3 regions of the Lentibacillus songyuanensis genome follow, and region 2 is predicted to be linked to each of the others. Evidence: riboswitches for the same ligand, from Rfam matches in the RefSeq annotation. Region 2 holds a riboswitch; each other region holds the start of a gene.
What was found. Region 2 has a riboswitch for cobalamin ahead of WMZ97_RS08295 (acyl-CoA thioesterase). Riboswitches for the same ligand answer to the same signal wherever they lie in the genome.
Positions count from the first base shown of each region.

Region 1: it holds a riboswitch for cobalamin, as region 2 does, so the genes downstream of both, WMZ97_RS05645 (ribonucleoside-diphosphate reductase subunit alpha) here and WMZ97_RS08295 (acyl-CoA thioesterase) in region 2, are expected to answer to the same signal.
Region 3: it holds a riboswitch for cobalamin, as region 2 does, so the genes downstream of both, WMZ97_RS05530 (ABC transporter substrate-binding protein) here and WMZ97_RS08295 (acyl-CoA thioesterase) in region 2, are expected to answer to the same signal.

Region 1 covers NZ_JBCLVH010000004.1:2,506-6,795, reverse strand. Annotated here, with positions in the region: gene WMZ97_RS05645 (ribonucleoside-diphosphate reductase subunit alpha) at 1-2,084, opposite strand, end outside; cobalamin riboswitch at 2,301-2,480, opposite strand; gene WMZ97_RS05640 (alanine/glycine:cation symporter family protein) at 2,691-4,115, opposite strand.
Region 2 covers NZ_JBCLVH010000006.1:117,708-121,997, reverse strand. Annotated here, with positions in the region: gene WMZ97_RS08320 (alpha/beta hydrolase) at 1-100, shown strand, start outside; partial or broken gene WMZ97_RS08315 (N-acetyltransferase family protein) at 136-477, opposite strand; gene WMZ97_RS08310 (GNAT family N-acetyltransferase) at 691-855, opposite strand; gene WMZ97_RS08305 (GNAT family N-acetyltransferase) at 859-1,365, opposite strand; gene WMZ97_RS08300 (YaiI/YqxD family protein) at 1,800-2,246, shown strand; gene WMZ97_RS08295 (acyl-CoA thioesterase) at 2,328-2,798, opposite strand; cobalamin riboswitch at 2,925-3,098, opposite strand; gene WMZ97_RS08290 (LysM peptidoglycan-binding domain-containing protein) at 3,199-4,290, opposite strand, start outside.
Region 3 covers NZ_JBCLVH010000003.1:311,144-315,433, reverse strand. Annotated here, with positions in the region: gene WMZ97_RS05540 (glycine betaine uptake BCCT transporter) at 1-7, opposite strand, end outside; TPP riboswitch at 193-293, shown strand; gene thiT (energy-coupled thiamine transporter ThiT) at 400-996, shown strand; cobalamin riboswitch at 1,143-1,325, shown strand; gene WMZ97_RS05530 (ABC transporter substrate-binding protein) at 1,769-2,743, shown strand; gene WMZ97_RS05525 (FecCD family ABC transporter permease) at 2,736-3,755, shown strand; gene WMZ97_RS05520 (adenosylcobinamide amidohydrolase) at 3,984-4,290, shown strand, end outside.

The DNA of each region.
Region 1 (4,290 bases), on a different contig from region 2:
TGATCCAGTTCATGTCTGGAACGGCGATAGTAATTATATGTCTCATGGTCAAGATCTGGTGCCGTTACTTTAAACTTAAAGTTCTTCTTTTCCTCCGCATATTCGACCGCATAGATTGGATCAATGCCATCCGTTGAACCGCCAATTTTTGCCGTCGACGAATTGGGGGCTACCGCCATCAGCCAACCGTTACGAATTCCATGTTCGCAAATCTCCTCCTGCAGTGCTTTCCAAGCTGCGGAATCATATCCTTTACGAGCAAAATAAGCACCCGTTTCCCATTCCGATCCAGTGAATTCCTTGTACGCCCCTTTTTCTTTCGCCAGTTCCATTGACGCTTTGATCGCATAATAAGCAATCGTTTCGTAAAGTTGGTCGGCATAGTCAACAGCCTGTTCCGATTCCCAATGGATGCCAGTCTGTGCTAACAAGTGATGCCAGCCAAACGTACCAAGTCCTACAGCGCGGTACTTCCGATTGGTTATCTGTGCCTGCCCTACCTTGATCGTATTCAAGTCGATCACATTATCGAGCATCTGCATTTGGATCGATACCAAACGCTCAATCACGTCATCCGCTACCGCACGCGGAAGATTGATCGATGATAGATTACAGACGACAAAATCACCTGGTTTACGTACCATTACAATGTTGCCATCCGCATCCTCATATTCATTTGTAATCGTTGTTGCCGACATATTTTGCATAATCTCGGTGCATAAGTTACTGCAATAAATCGACGTTAGTCCCTGACCGCGAACATGTTTATTCGGATTTTGGCGATTTGCCTCATCCCGATAGAACATATACGGGGTTCCCGTTTCCAGCTGTCCCACCATGATCCGCGCCATAATATCCATCGCCCGATATGTTTTGCGCGGCAGCAATGGATGATTAACCGCCTCTTCGTACTTTTCGGTAAAATAGGCACGATCCGTTTCATCGTAAAAATCTTCTAACCCAAGCGCTCTGCCAGACGCATCCTTCCAGCCCATGATTTGCTTGACCTGATGCGGACAAAATGTGTGCCATTCCCCTATGCTTCGGCCATTTTCGTCGACTTCCTGCAATTTCTTCATAAATAAGTCAGGAATGGCCACGCCGGTAAAAATATCGTGTGCTTTTCGACGTTCATCGCCATTATTTGTTTTTAGATCAAGAAAACCGTTCATGATATCTTTATGAAACACATCCAAGTAAATGGCTACCGCGCCCTGTCGTTGACCAAGCTGATCTACGCTGACCGCAGTATCGTTCAATAAGCGGATCCATGGCACAACCCCTGATGAGTTTCCTTTAAACTTCTTAATATCCGAACCCAATGCACGAACTTTTCCGTAATAAATACCAATTCCGCCGCCATCCTTACTAAGTCTGGCAATATCCCAGTTATTCAAATAAATCCCATCAAGTGAATCCTCCACCGTATCGATAAAACAGGATGATAGCTGGCCAAAGCTTTTTCCTGCATTGGCAAGGGTTGGTGTAGCAACGGTCATATACAAATTGCTCATTGCCCAGTACGCTTCCTTCACCAATTCAAGTCGTTTCTCTTTTGCCTCGTTCTTCATTAGTGTCATAGCAATAATCATGAACCGTTCCTGGGGCAGTTCATATACTTGATGGTCGTGATCACGTGTTATGTATCGATCGGCAAGCAGGAAGAGACCAATATAATTAAACAGCTTGTCCCGCTGGGGATCGATTGCTGAAGCAAAGGACATGATTTCATCTCTGTCATATACATCCAGCAGATCCGTTGCATAAATACCTTTATCCGTAAGTGTTTGGATTAATTGATAAAAATCCCCATATTTTTGATCCGCATGATACCCGCGATTTGCGGCTGCTTGCTGGTACAATTCATTTAAATACATATGGGCTGCGACAAACGTCCACCCTGGCTGGTCCATAGCGATGTGATTTAACGCGTAAAACAGTGCATGATTGTTTGCTTCCTCTTTGGAAGTATCCATTGTAGCTAATTGCTGAATAATCCCTTCTGCTTGTAAATTATACTTCTGTGCTGCATCCTTAATAACATCAATTATTCCATCTACCGTAGTATCCATCTGTGTTTCCATTGTTTCTTCCTCCCTTAACGCTTCGGGAAATTAAAAAATCCACACCTGTGAATGGAGTGGATTGAAACAACAATGCCAAGTTATTCCATAAAAGGAATAGGAAATGCTAAAATCATTTCCTTTCTAATTGCTGGTCGGCACGATTATTTCATTTTCTCCATCCCCGAAGAAATTGAAATTTTATTTAGACATGTATTCAAATGTCACCAATGGGCATTCGAACAACTACGAAAGACTGGTCTCCTGACTTATGCTTCATCCTAAACCTGAGCCCTTCCTGTTTGAAAATCACAGTGGTTCTGCTCAGTTCGTCAGCACTTACAGTTGCGGGGGCAGCCCTGGATTTGCACCAGGTTCCCAATTAAGCTAATTCGCATCTTTTGTGTCAAATACTATATATAGTTTTTACCTGCAAACATTTACACAAGATATTGTATTACCTACTATTACCTATCCTAAATTAAATTTGTGCGTTTGGCAATAGGTTTCGTAAAAATCTTTCGGAAAAACGTGGATAAAGAAAAAACTGTCCACGTCAGCAGACAGCTTTTTCTATTTCTTAACAAGCTTGGAGCTCCCCCATTAAAGGAAGTTACACTTTATCATCTATTTATCTGCATGTGAAGCGTTTTTTCGATCCCATAATTCAACACCGCTGTCATCCTCTAATGTATCACGGTAAAATACCGGATCCTTTCCGGCCTTGCGCTGCTCGCGGTAATCGTTTAGAACGCGGTTGGCAATCTTGAACAGTCTGGCAATGGCGTATAGGTTTACTAAAGCCATAATAGACATGGTCAGATCAGCAAGTGCCCAAACAAGATCAAACGATGCGATGGCTCCAAAAGCAACCATCAACAGAACCGCAATACGGTAAATAAATAACCCTACTTTGCTGTCTTTGATATACCCAATGTTGTTTTCCCCGTAATAATAATTTCCAAGAATCGAACTGTAGGCAAATAGGAAGATGGCTATGCCAATAAAGACCGCCGCCCACTCCCCGACATGCGCCTGAACAGCATTCTGGGTGATTTGAATTCCGTCGAGCTTGCTTCCCTCATAGCCGCCAGCGGTAATAATAATAAGCGCAGTGGCACTACAAATTAAAATCGTATCAAAAAACACGCCCAAAGCCTGAATTAAACCTTGCTTGGCTGGGTGGGAGACCTCAGCTGTTGCTGCTGCATTTGGCGCACTACCCATACCAGCTTCGTTCGAGAATAATCCACGTTTAATTCCCATCATAATGGCAGCACCAAATCCACCACCAGCTATTTGCCGAATCCCGAATGCGTTTTCCACAATGACTGCAATCATGTTTGGAATCGCTGTTATATTAACGACTAATATATAAATAGCAAGGATAATATAAAGAACAGCCATCACCGGAACAATGATTTGGGTAACGTTGGCGATGCTCTTTAATCCGCCAAAAATTACAATCGCTGTCAATAACGCCAATATTATTGCCATTAGCTTACTATCAAAGTGAAACTCATTGGAAAAAGCCAGACCAATCGTATTCGACTGGACCGAATTAAACACCAGACCATAGGTAAATGTAATAATAATAGCAAAGGCAATAGCAAGTCCGCGGTTTTTGAGCCCCTTTTCGATGTAATAGGCTGGACCGCCGCGATATTGATCCGCCTCGGGTACTTTATAAACTTGAGCCAGCGTACTTTCCACAAAGGCAGACGCTGATCCCAATAACGCAATGATCCACATCCAAAACACGGCCCCTGGTCCACCCGCTGCTACTGCGGAGGCTACACCGGCAAGATTTCCTGTTCCAACTCGTGAAGCTGCACTAATCGCAAATGCCTGAAATGAAGAAGTCCCTTTTTTACCCTTCGCACTAACCGCCCGTTTATCAAAAATAACCCGGAACATTTCAGGAAACATTTTAAATTGAACAAAGTTTGTCTTTACTGTAAACCATAGCCCTAACCCAAGTAAGACGACAATTAGAACATACGTCAAAAAGTTATCGTTCACATTCTTTACTAACGCTTCAATGAAGTCCATGTAAAATTGATTCTCCCTTCAAACATATGAAAACCCCTTTTATTAGATATTGGCCAAAAAGTCTCTAAATAATAGGCCGCAATCTGCAGTACGTCGTTGGTTTTTATTCTGATACCTTTTGAAACTTGATCATCCCAAGCATCTTTTTACCTTTCCCGTAATTGACCTAAAAAAA
Region 2 (4,290 bases):
CGCAAATGCTTCCGTTGACATCTATTGGAGCAACAAAGGGCATCAATTAATCTTTGAAGAAGTGGAAGCTGCTGAACAATGGTATCATAACCTAAAATGAAAAGACGGGGAGCCTTGTTTGGTTTCCCGTCTTGATTAATCTACACCTATAATACTGCTTCTTCGTTCTAAGATAGCTACATCCCGCCATACTCCATTAAGCTTGCCAATTCGCTCACGATTTCCAATATGTTGAAAACCGAACTTCGCATGCAGTTGCATACTAGCCTTGTTTTCGGGAAAAATCCCTGCCTGCAATGTCCAGTATCCGTTTGCTTCACTCGCTTCGATCAATGCTTTTAATAGTCTGTTCCCGATACCTTGACCTGCAGACTTTCGGCTAATATAAATACTCGCTTCAGCCACCCCGGCATAGGCACGCCGATTGGACACAGGACTTAATGCAGCCCAACCAATAATCTCGTCACCATCACGTACAACTAGCCGGCAATTTGATAAAGTGAAACTTCATTCAGTGGGGGGGTTTCGACGCACATGACGTGCTAGTGCAGGCAAAGGTATAAGGACGTGACGGTTTTAGCCTGCCCTTTCTCCCCCACTGAATGTTAGTTGAACAGAATCGGACCTTTACGGGCAGTTGACCCCCACTTATCTTTTTTAGTTTCATCTCAAAATCTTGAAGTGGTGGCCTTACTGTCCGTTAAGGCGGGATAAATGGTTCTGGTCCCATTCCTGCCATGACGGCGCTTCTGTATCGAACGTGGCATTACCGGTATGAATACCTTCCACATAGATATGTCGAACCTGCTCCCAATCGGATGCAAGCATGTTTTCGATTACTATTGTCTTTTCCATTTTTTATCCCTCAGTTTCAATCCAAAATCTACGTTTTACCGTTCCATCTGTATCCTGATAAGATGCGTCTTCTATACCGCCATTATTGATAATAACTTTGGCCGATCCAACATTGTCTTCATCACATGTTACCAACACGCGATCAATACCTAATTCCCGGCACTTTTTCAATGCCTCTTTCAGAATGAATGTTGCATAGCCCTTGTTTCGTTCGGATGGACGTGTACTATATCCAATATGACCACCCACATTGTAAAGAAATTCATTAAGTTCGTGACGAATATCGACCATTGCAACCATTCGTTCATGGTCATCAATCAAAAAATAATTCGTACTTGGCAGCCATTTTCCAGCACCACTTTCCCTTGCCGCTAACGCCTCTAAATATGCCCCATATGTATCATAGCCAGACAAATTAAAGCTACTGGGAACCATTCGTTCAGGCCCCCATTCTTTTACATAGCTTTCATGTTCCTGTTTCCATTTTAACGACGGCCGTTCTAATCGCATCACACTTCCACCTCGCATCAGCATATATGTTTATGGTTGCTATACCTTTTTCATTATTCACAATACATTTCCATTGATTTCGCTAATAAAATACATTAGATTAATAAGCAGGGTATGATATGCCCTACCCCTTAATGAAAGGGGGTGTAAAAGTGGATAAGATTTTACTTCTGACGGCTATCATAAGTCTTATTGCATCAGCTATTGGTGCGATAGTAACAACGTACCGAGACTTATATAGTCGAAAAGAAAAGAATCCTTCTCCGTGCCAACCGGATAAGGATTCCAAAAACACCAGAGGTTAGGGGGTAATCCCCTTCCTCACCACTATTATAGTCATATCATACCCTTTATATGATAAACATGTCAACAAGTTGGTTTTATACAAACTACCCACTATTTCTTTTGTCTTACTGAACAGGAGTGGAAAAAACATGAACGTGTACGTAGACGCAGATGCCTGTCCTGTTAAGGATTCCATCATTTCTATTGCCAAAGACAACCAGATCCCTGTTGTACTTGTAAAAAGCTTTGCCCATTTTTCCAACAGCGAACAACCACAAGGAGTGGAAACAATTTACGTGGATACTGGAGCCGATGCAGCCGATTACCGGATTATGCGGTTAGCGAGAAGCGGCGACATTATCGTCACCCAAGATTATGGACTAGCTTCACTCGGACTGGCAAAGGGCTGTCTTGTCCTCCATCATAAAGGATTTGTTTATACTAATGAAAACATTGACCAACTCCTACAAACCCGCTACGCTAGTGCCATGGCTAGAAAAAGCGGCAAACGAACAAAGGGGCCAAAAGCTTTTACAGCAGAAGATGAGAAAAAATTCAGAGAAACGTTTAAAGTCATCATCGAACAAAACAGGTAACCGACCGCTATTTTTTCAAGTAAACGAACCAAAACTTTGATCAAGCAAGCAATCTTTTCCAAACAAGCAAAAAAACACATCCTAACGAATAGCTGCCCGATGCTTGCGATGTTCCTTTCTTGAAGGAGTGGATCGAAATAATTGTCCCTCTTCCTCTGTTTCGGGAAAAACACTTGGTACTGGAATTGGTTCTCCCTTTTCATCGACTGCAACCATTGTCAAAAACGATTCCGTTGTTAACCGTCGTTCATCCTTGATCAGATCATGAGCATGCACCTTGACATAAACCTCCATAGAGCTGGTTCCCGTATAAGTTACCATTGCTTCTAATATTAATGAATCTCCCGCCTTAGCTGGTGACAGAAAATCAACAGAATCAATAGAAGCTGTCACCACTACACTATTTGCATGTTTCATTGCGGTTAATGCTGCTAATTCATCAATATACGCTAATATTTTTCCACCAAATATTGTATTTAGGTGATTGGTATCAGGGGGAAGTACCAATCGCGTCTGAATCGTCTTGGAATCCCCAATCGCTATTTGTTTCATATTATTTGTTCCTCCTAAAATAAAAAACACCTTCTACTAAGAAGATGTTAAACGCAGCACAAAGATAAGCGTTCATTATATAAAAATCGCATTATCTCGTAACATTCTCCTATTTCCCGTAGGTTAAAAATGCTCTTCCCTATGGCAGGTCTCCTGGCTTTGGATCATCAAATCTTTTTCCTTCCCATTAAAAAACAGTGGTTTAAAAAGATTCTCCTCATCACAGTGACGGGACCGCGCTGAATTTTCATCAGCTTCCCTTTTCAACTTATACAAGTCACCATAAAGCAATATATTCCATTTCATTCAGTATACCATGTTATGCTATGAAGACGTCAATTTTTTAGATGAAAAATAAGACACCCTTTTTTTATAGAAGTGTCTTCGTCGAATGTTGCAGTTAAAGCTTCCGGACCACAAAATTATCTTCTAATACTGCCCAATTTTGCGGGAACTGGTTTCCCAGTACCCAGTAACTACCGCCTCGTAACCCATACGCTTTCATTACATCATACTTTGCCTGCATACTTCGAGCATCCTCGAACCATACTTCATGCTGCTGGCCATTGTTATCCGTGTACCGGAAAAATGGAGCCTGATACGTTGTATTATATTGAATTTCTGCACCATATTGGCCGGCCAATTGAACAGCCTCGTATGGACTGACCGTTCGAGCTGTTGTTCCTTGTTGCCATGGGATCTTCCAATCACGGCCATATAACGGGATCCCCATCATGATTTTGTTACGCGGAATGACCGTAACAGCGTAGTCCAACACCTCCCGGACCATATTAATCGGTGCAATAGCCCACGGTTCGCCACCTGCCCAACCCCATTCATAGGTCATAAGTATAACGAAATCTACTATTTTTCCATGGGCACCATAATCGTGCGCTTCGTAAAGCAATCCCTGCTGTTCTTCCTTAACCTTAGGGGCTAACGCTGTCGATACAAGCAATCCTTCAGGATGAAACCGAGCGACAACGCGTCGTAAAAAAGCGGTATAATTATCCCGATCCTCCGGGTAAACATATTCAAAGTCAAAATTAACCCCTGCATATCCCTTCGATTGAATTTTTTTCAGTAAATTGGTGATCAATGTTTCCTGCAGATTTGGATTCCGGAAAATGGTTGCAGCCAAATCGGAATTGAAGTTCCCACCTGAGAAGTTCGTTAATACCAGTAGAGGAGCCACTTGATGGGCTCTGGCTGCTTCCAGCAAACCCGTCTCCTGCATGCTTGTGATGGTCCCATCTGACTTTACACTATACATAAATGGGGAAAGATAGGTGAAATTCCTTCCCAGAACAAGCACTTCATCCTTTCCTTGTTGATTGATATGCGTACTGTACGCATTAATCTCCATTATTGGCCGGGCGCCTACCGGAATCCTCAGCCGTTGACCCGGATGCAATACGGATGACTCTGTTAATTGGTTCGCTTTCATGAGTAGATTTATCGTTACATCATGACGACTCGCAATCGAGCCTAG
Region 3 (4,290 bases), on a different contig from region 2:
TCTTCATGTTCCCCCCTGAGAAGTTTTTGACATAACAATAACAATAACAAAGTCTTAGCCACAGTGCAACGTAACATAGATGGAACCAAATAAATGAACCGCAATTGTATTATCATCAATTAGAATCTTCAATAAATAAAAAGATGCATGAGCAACCAACTTGTGATATGATAAGGGTAATTTAATATGACAACGTACCACAAGGGGAGCGTAAGGCTGAGAGCGAACCAATGAGTTCTGACCCTTTGAACCTGTTAGTTAGTACTAGCGTAGGGATGTGGTGATTAAAATACTTATTGGTAATGATACTGGTTTACAAGAATTCCTGTATCTTTAGCATGCACATTTCATTCACTTATGTCTCCCTTTTGGTTCGTTCAGGAGGAGGCATTTTTTAATATGCGAAAACTTGGCTTGCAAACAATGATTGAAGTGGCGATATTCGCTGCATTTGCTATGGTGCTCGACTTATTGCCGTCATTACACTTTGGACCATCCATTTCGATTTCTTTTGCAATGGTACCCATTTTTATTGTAGCCTTCCGCTGGGGTTTTGCCGCAGCTGCCTCGTCAGGGTTTCTTTGGGGACTGCTGCAGATAGCACTGGGCGAGGCATGGATTTTAACACCGACGCAAGCATTTATTGAGTATTTTATTGCGTTTGCGTGTATTGGATTTGCCGGTTTGTTTAGTAAGCAAGTGAAAGGTAACTTATTGAAGAATTATAAGGGGCGTGCACTGACCTGGATGACCATTGCTGTATTTGCTGGCGGTGCCGCTCGATATTTCTGGCATTTTGTTGCCGGGGTGATTTTTTTCAAGAAATATGCCATTGAAGCGGGTCAGTCACCATATGTGTATTCACTTGTTATGAATGGGATCACGTATCTGGCTGTATCGATTGCCTGTGCGATCGTTTTAGGATTGATTATTTCGAAAGCAGGACAGATCGTTACAAGTGCTAAACGTCTGAACGAACAACACAGAGCAAGTTAGATGAAAAACAGCCAAGCATGATACAAATACTTGGCTGTTTTTATTTGTTTCAGCTCGTTCAAAGAAGTATTTGATGAGATTATTTGTTTTTCGACATTTTTCTATTCGCTGGAATCCAGATGGTGTATACTAGAGTGGAAAATGAATACTGTGTAACAGATTCAGGTGTCTAGCTATTTGACTTAAAATGGAAGTTCGGTGTGAAGCCGACGCGGTCCCGCCACTGTAAATGGTTGTTGCCTTGCGAACCACTGTACATGGACATGTATGGGAAGGGAACGGGTAACAAGAACCATGAGCCAGGAGACTGCCTGATTCTGAAATCCCACGAACCTACGCGGATAGGAAGGGTGTGTTAGCTTGGCGGATCCTGCCGTTTTGTAACGAAACCGGTGATCAACCACTATGGTTAACGTCAGCACCTTTCATAATAGAAGGGTGTTTTTTCGTTGGCTAGAAAATTGTAAATTTTTATGCCTGTGAATAAATGGATGGCAGAGGGGAAGTTCAGCTAAGATCGCGACGTCTTGTCGCAACGCTGAACTGACCTACATCCTGTAGCCCTCCGTCCGGCTCCAGCGCGAAAGCTGTAGTGGCCAACACCCGTCTCCGTACGATAAGTCAACATCGGAGCAGGGGAAGTTCGGTTAAAACCGCCGCTTTGTGCGGCAACACTGAACCACCTTGCTTGGCAGGGCGCAGTCAATACGTCGCTAACCGGGCGCTTTTAGCCTTTGCCCTCACCGTGAAAAACAACTAGGAGGAATGATCATTGAAAAAGATTTATTTGCTTTTATTTTCTGCTATTCTATTCATCGGCATATTAGCCGGTTGTGGAAATTCAGAAGATAACGCTGACAAAAGTAAAGATAAAACAGACAATACCAAAACAGAACAGACAGACGAAGCAAGTTTCCCGGTAACGGTTACGGATGGGAATGGGGATAATGTAACTATTGAGGAAGAACCAGAACGAATTGTATCGGTTATACCAAGCGATACGGAAATTGCCTATGCTTTAGGTCTGGGTGATCAAATCGTCGGTGTATCGGATCACGATGATTATCCAAAAGAGGCAGCGGAGAAAGAAAAGGTTGGCGGGATGGAATTAAATGTTGAAAAAATCCTATCACTTGATCCACAATTAGTCCTTGCCGATCAAAGCAATGACGAGAAAGCACTAAAACAGATTAACGAAGCAGGTATTCCGGTGGTGGTCGTTGCCAGTGGTACTAATTTTGACGAGGTTTACGATGCGATTTCTTTAATCGGTCAGGCAACAGGAGCCCAAGATAAAGCGAAGCAGATAGTTGGCGATATGAAAGAGAAACTGACAGCTCTTGAAGACAAGGCAAAGGCTATCGGTCAGGATGAACAAAAAAAGGTCTACGTGGAAATCTCACCGTCACCGGATATATATACACCGGGAAAAAATACATTTATGGATGAATTGTTATCGATTATTCATGCAGAAAACGCAACTGGCGATCAGGATGGTTGGGTGAAGATTAATGAAGAACAAGCAATTACCAGTAATCCGGATGTGATTATTACGACGTATGGTTCCTATGTAGAAGATCCTGTAGCTGAGGTCGCGAAACGTAGTGGCTGGGAAGATGTTAAGGCGGTAAAAAACAAACAAATTTTTGATATTAATGAAGACCTTGTCAGTCGTCCAGGTCCACGATTGGTTAATGGTGTTGAGGAACTTGGAAAAGTCATTTATCCAGAAGTTTTCGATGACTAAGCGGATCGCAGCATATGGATTATTGGTACTACTACTTATTGTTTCTGTACTGCTGGGCATTTCGATCGGGTCGGTTCATGTACCAGTCACAACTATTGTACAATCGATTTTTTCAGCAATCACACACACATCCATTCCCGATTCCGTTGATCCGATGTATGTAAAAATTGTGATGAATGTACGGCTACCACGTGTGGTGTTATCGGGGATCATCGGTGCATCGCTGGCGATTGCGGGGGCTGCCTTTCAGGGATTATTACGAAATCCACTGGCAGACCCGTATACGCTGGGGGTTTCTTCAGGTGCCAGTGTTGGAGCAGTGCTGACGCTTTTTTTTCATTTATCCTTACCGTTTATCGGGTTGTATACGTTGCCAGTATTGAGCGTTGTTGCATCATTCATAACGATTTTTATGGTGCTTTTTTTTGCCAGACGTGTCGATCGTGGCATGCGAGTGGAAACGATTATCCTGACTGGTGTTATCTTTAGTTCATTTCTTGGTGCACTCATCTCGTTAATGATCGCACTCACAGGAGATGAATTACGACAGATTATTGGCTGGCTGCTTGGAAGTGTGTCCATGCGCGGCTGGGATTATGTCTGGATTATTCTGCCGTTCTTTGTTGTCGGGGCAGGCATATTAATGCTGCATGCTGCAGAACTAAATGCGATGTCCTTTGGTGAAAACCAGGCCAAGCATTTAGGGGTGAACGTGGAACGTAAGAAGTTAAATGTGCTGATAGCTGGCTCTATTTTAACCGGAGCAGCAGTAGCAGTTTCTGGAACAATTGGCTTTGTTGGTCTGGTGATTCCCCATTTTGTCCGCATCGTTTGGGGCCCCGACCATAAACATTTGCTGCCATTATCCATTTTAGCAGGTGCCGGTTTTCTGATTTTGGCTGATTTAGTATCCAGGACAATTATTGCACCGGCTGAATTACCGATTGGTGTGATCACCGCCTTGATTGGTGCGCCGATTTTTGCTGTTATTTTAATCCGCCGGCGGACTTGAATGATGACTTGCCTTAAGAAGGGAAAGAATCTTGTCAAGAAGGAGAAAAGAATCACGCAAGGTCGGGAGAGAGCAACCCGAAGTCGGGAGAGAACCCCATCAAGTCGGCAGAGAACAACCCATATTCTGAAGGTGATTTCCTTCAATCGAAAGCGAAGATCGCCCAAGCTCACTAAAACACACCGTCGTCGAAAGCAATGGCACAATTGGAAAAGGGGTAACAAATACATGATTCACGTTCACAATGTCTCAGGCGGGTATGCAAATAAAACAATCGTACACGATGTTACCTTCCAAGTGAAGGAAGGGGAGTTTTTTGGAATTATTGGGCCGAATGGGAGTGGCAAAACAACCCTTTTGAACATGGTTAGTGGTATATTGCCTGTACAGCAGGGAGAAATTACATTGAGTGGTCGGTTAGTCACGGATTTTTCTGCTAAAGATTTTGCCAGACAGGTAGCTGTTTTACCACAGCATACATCGCAAACGTTTAGTTACACCGTAAAGGAGACGGTTACACTTGGCCGGTATGCCC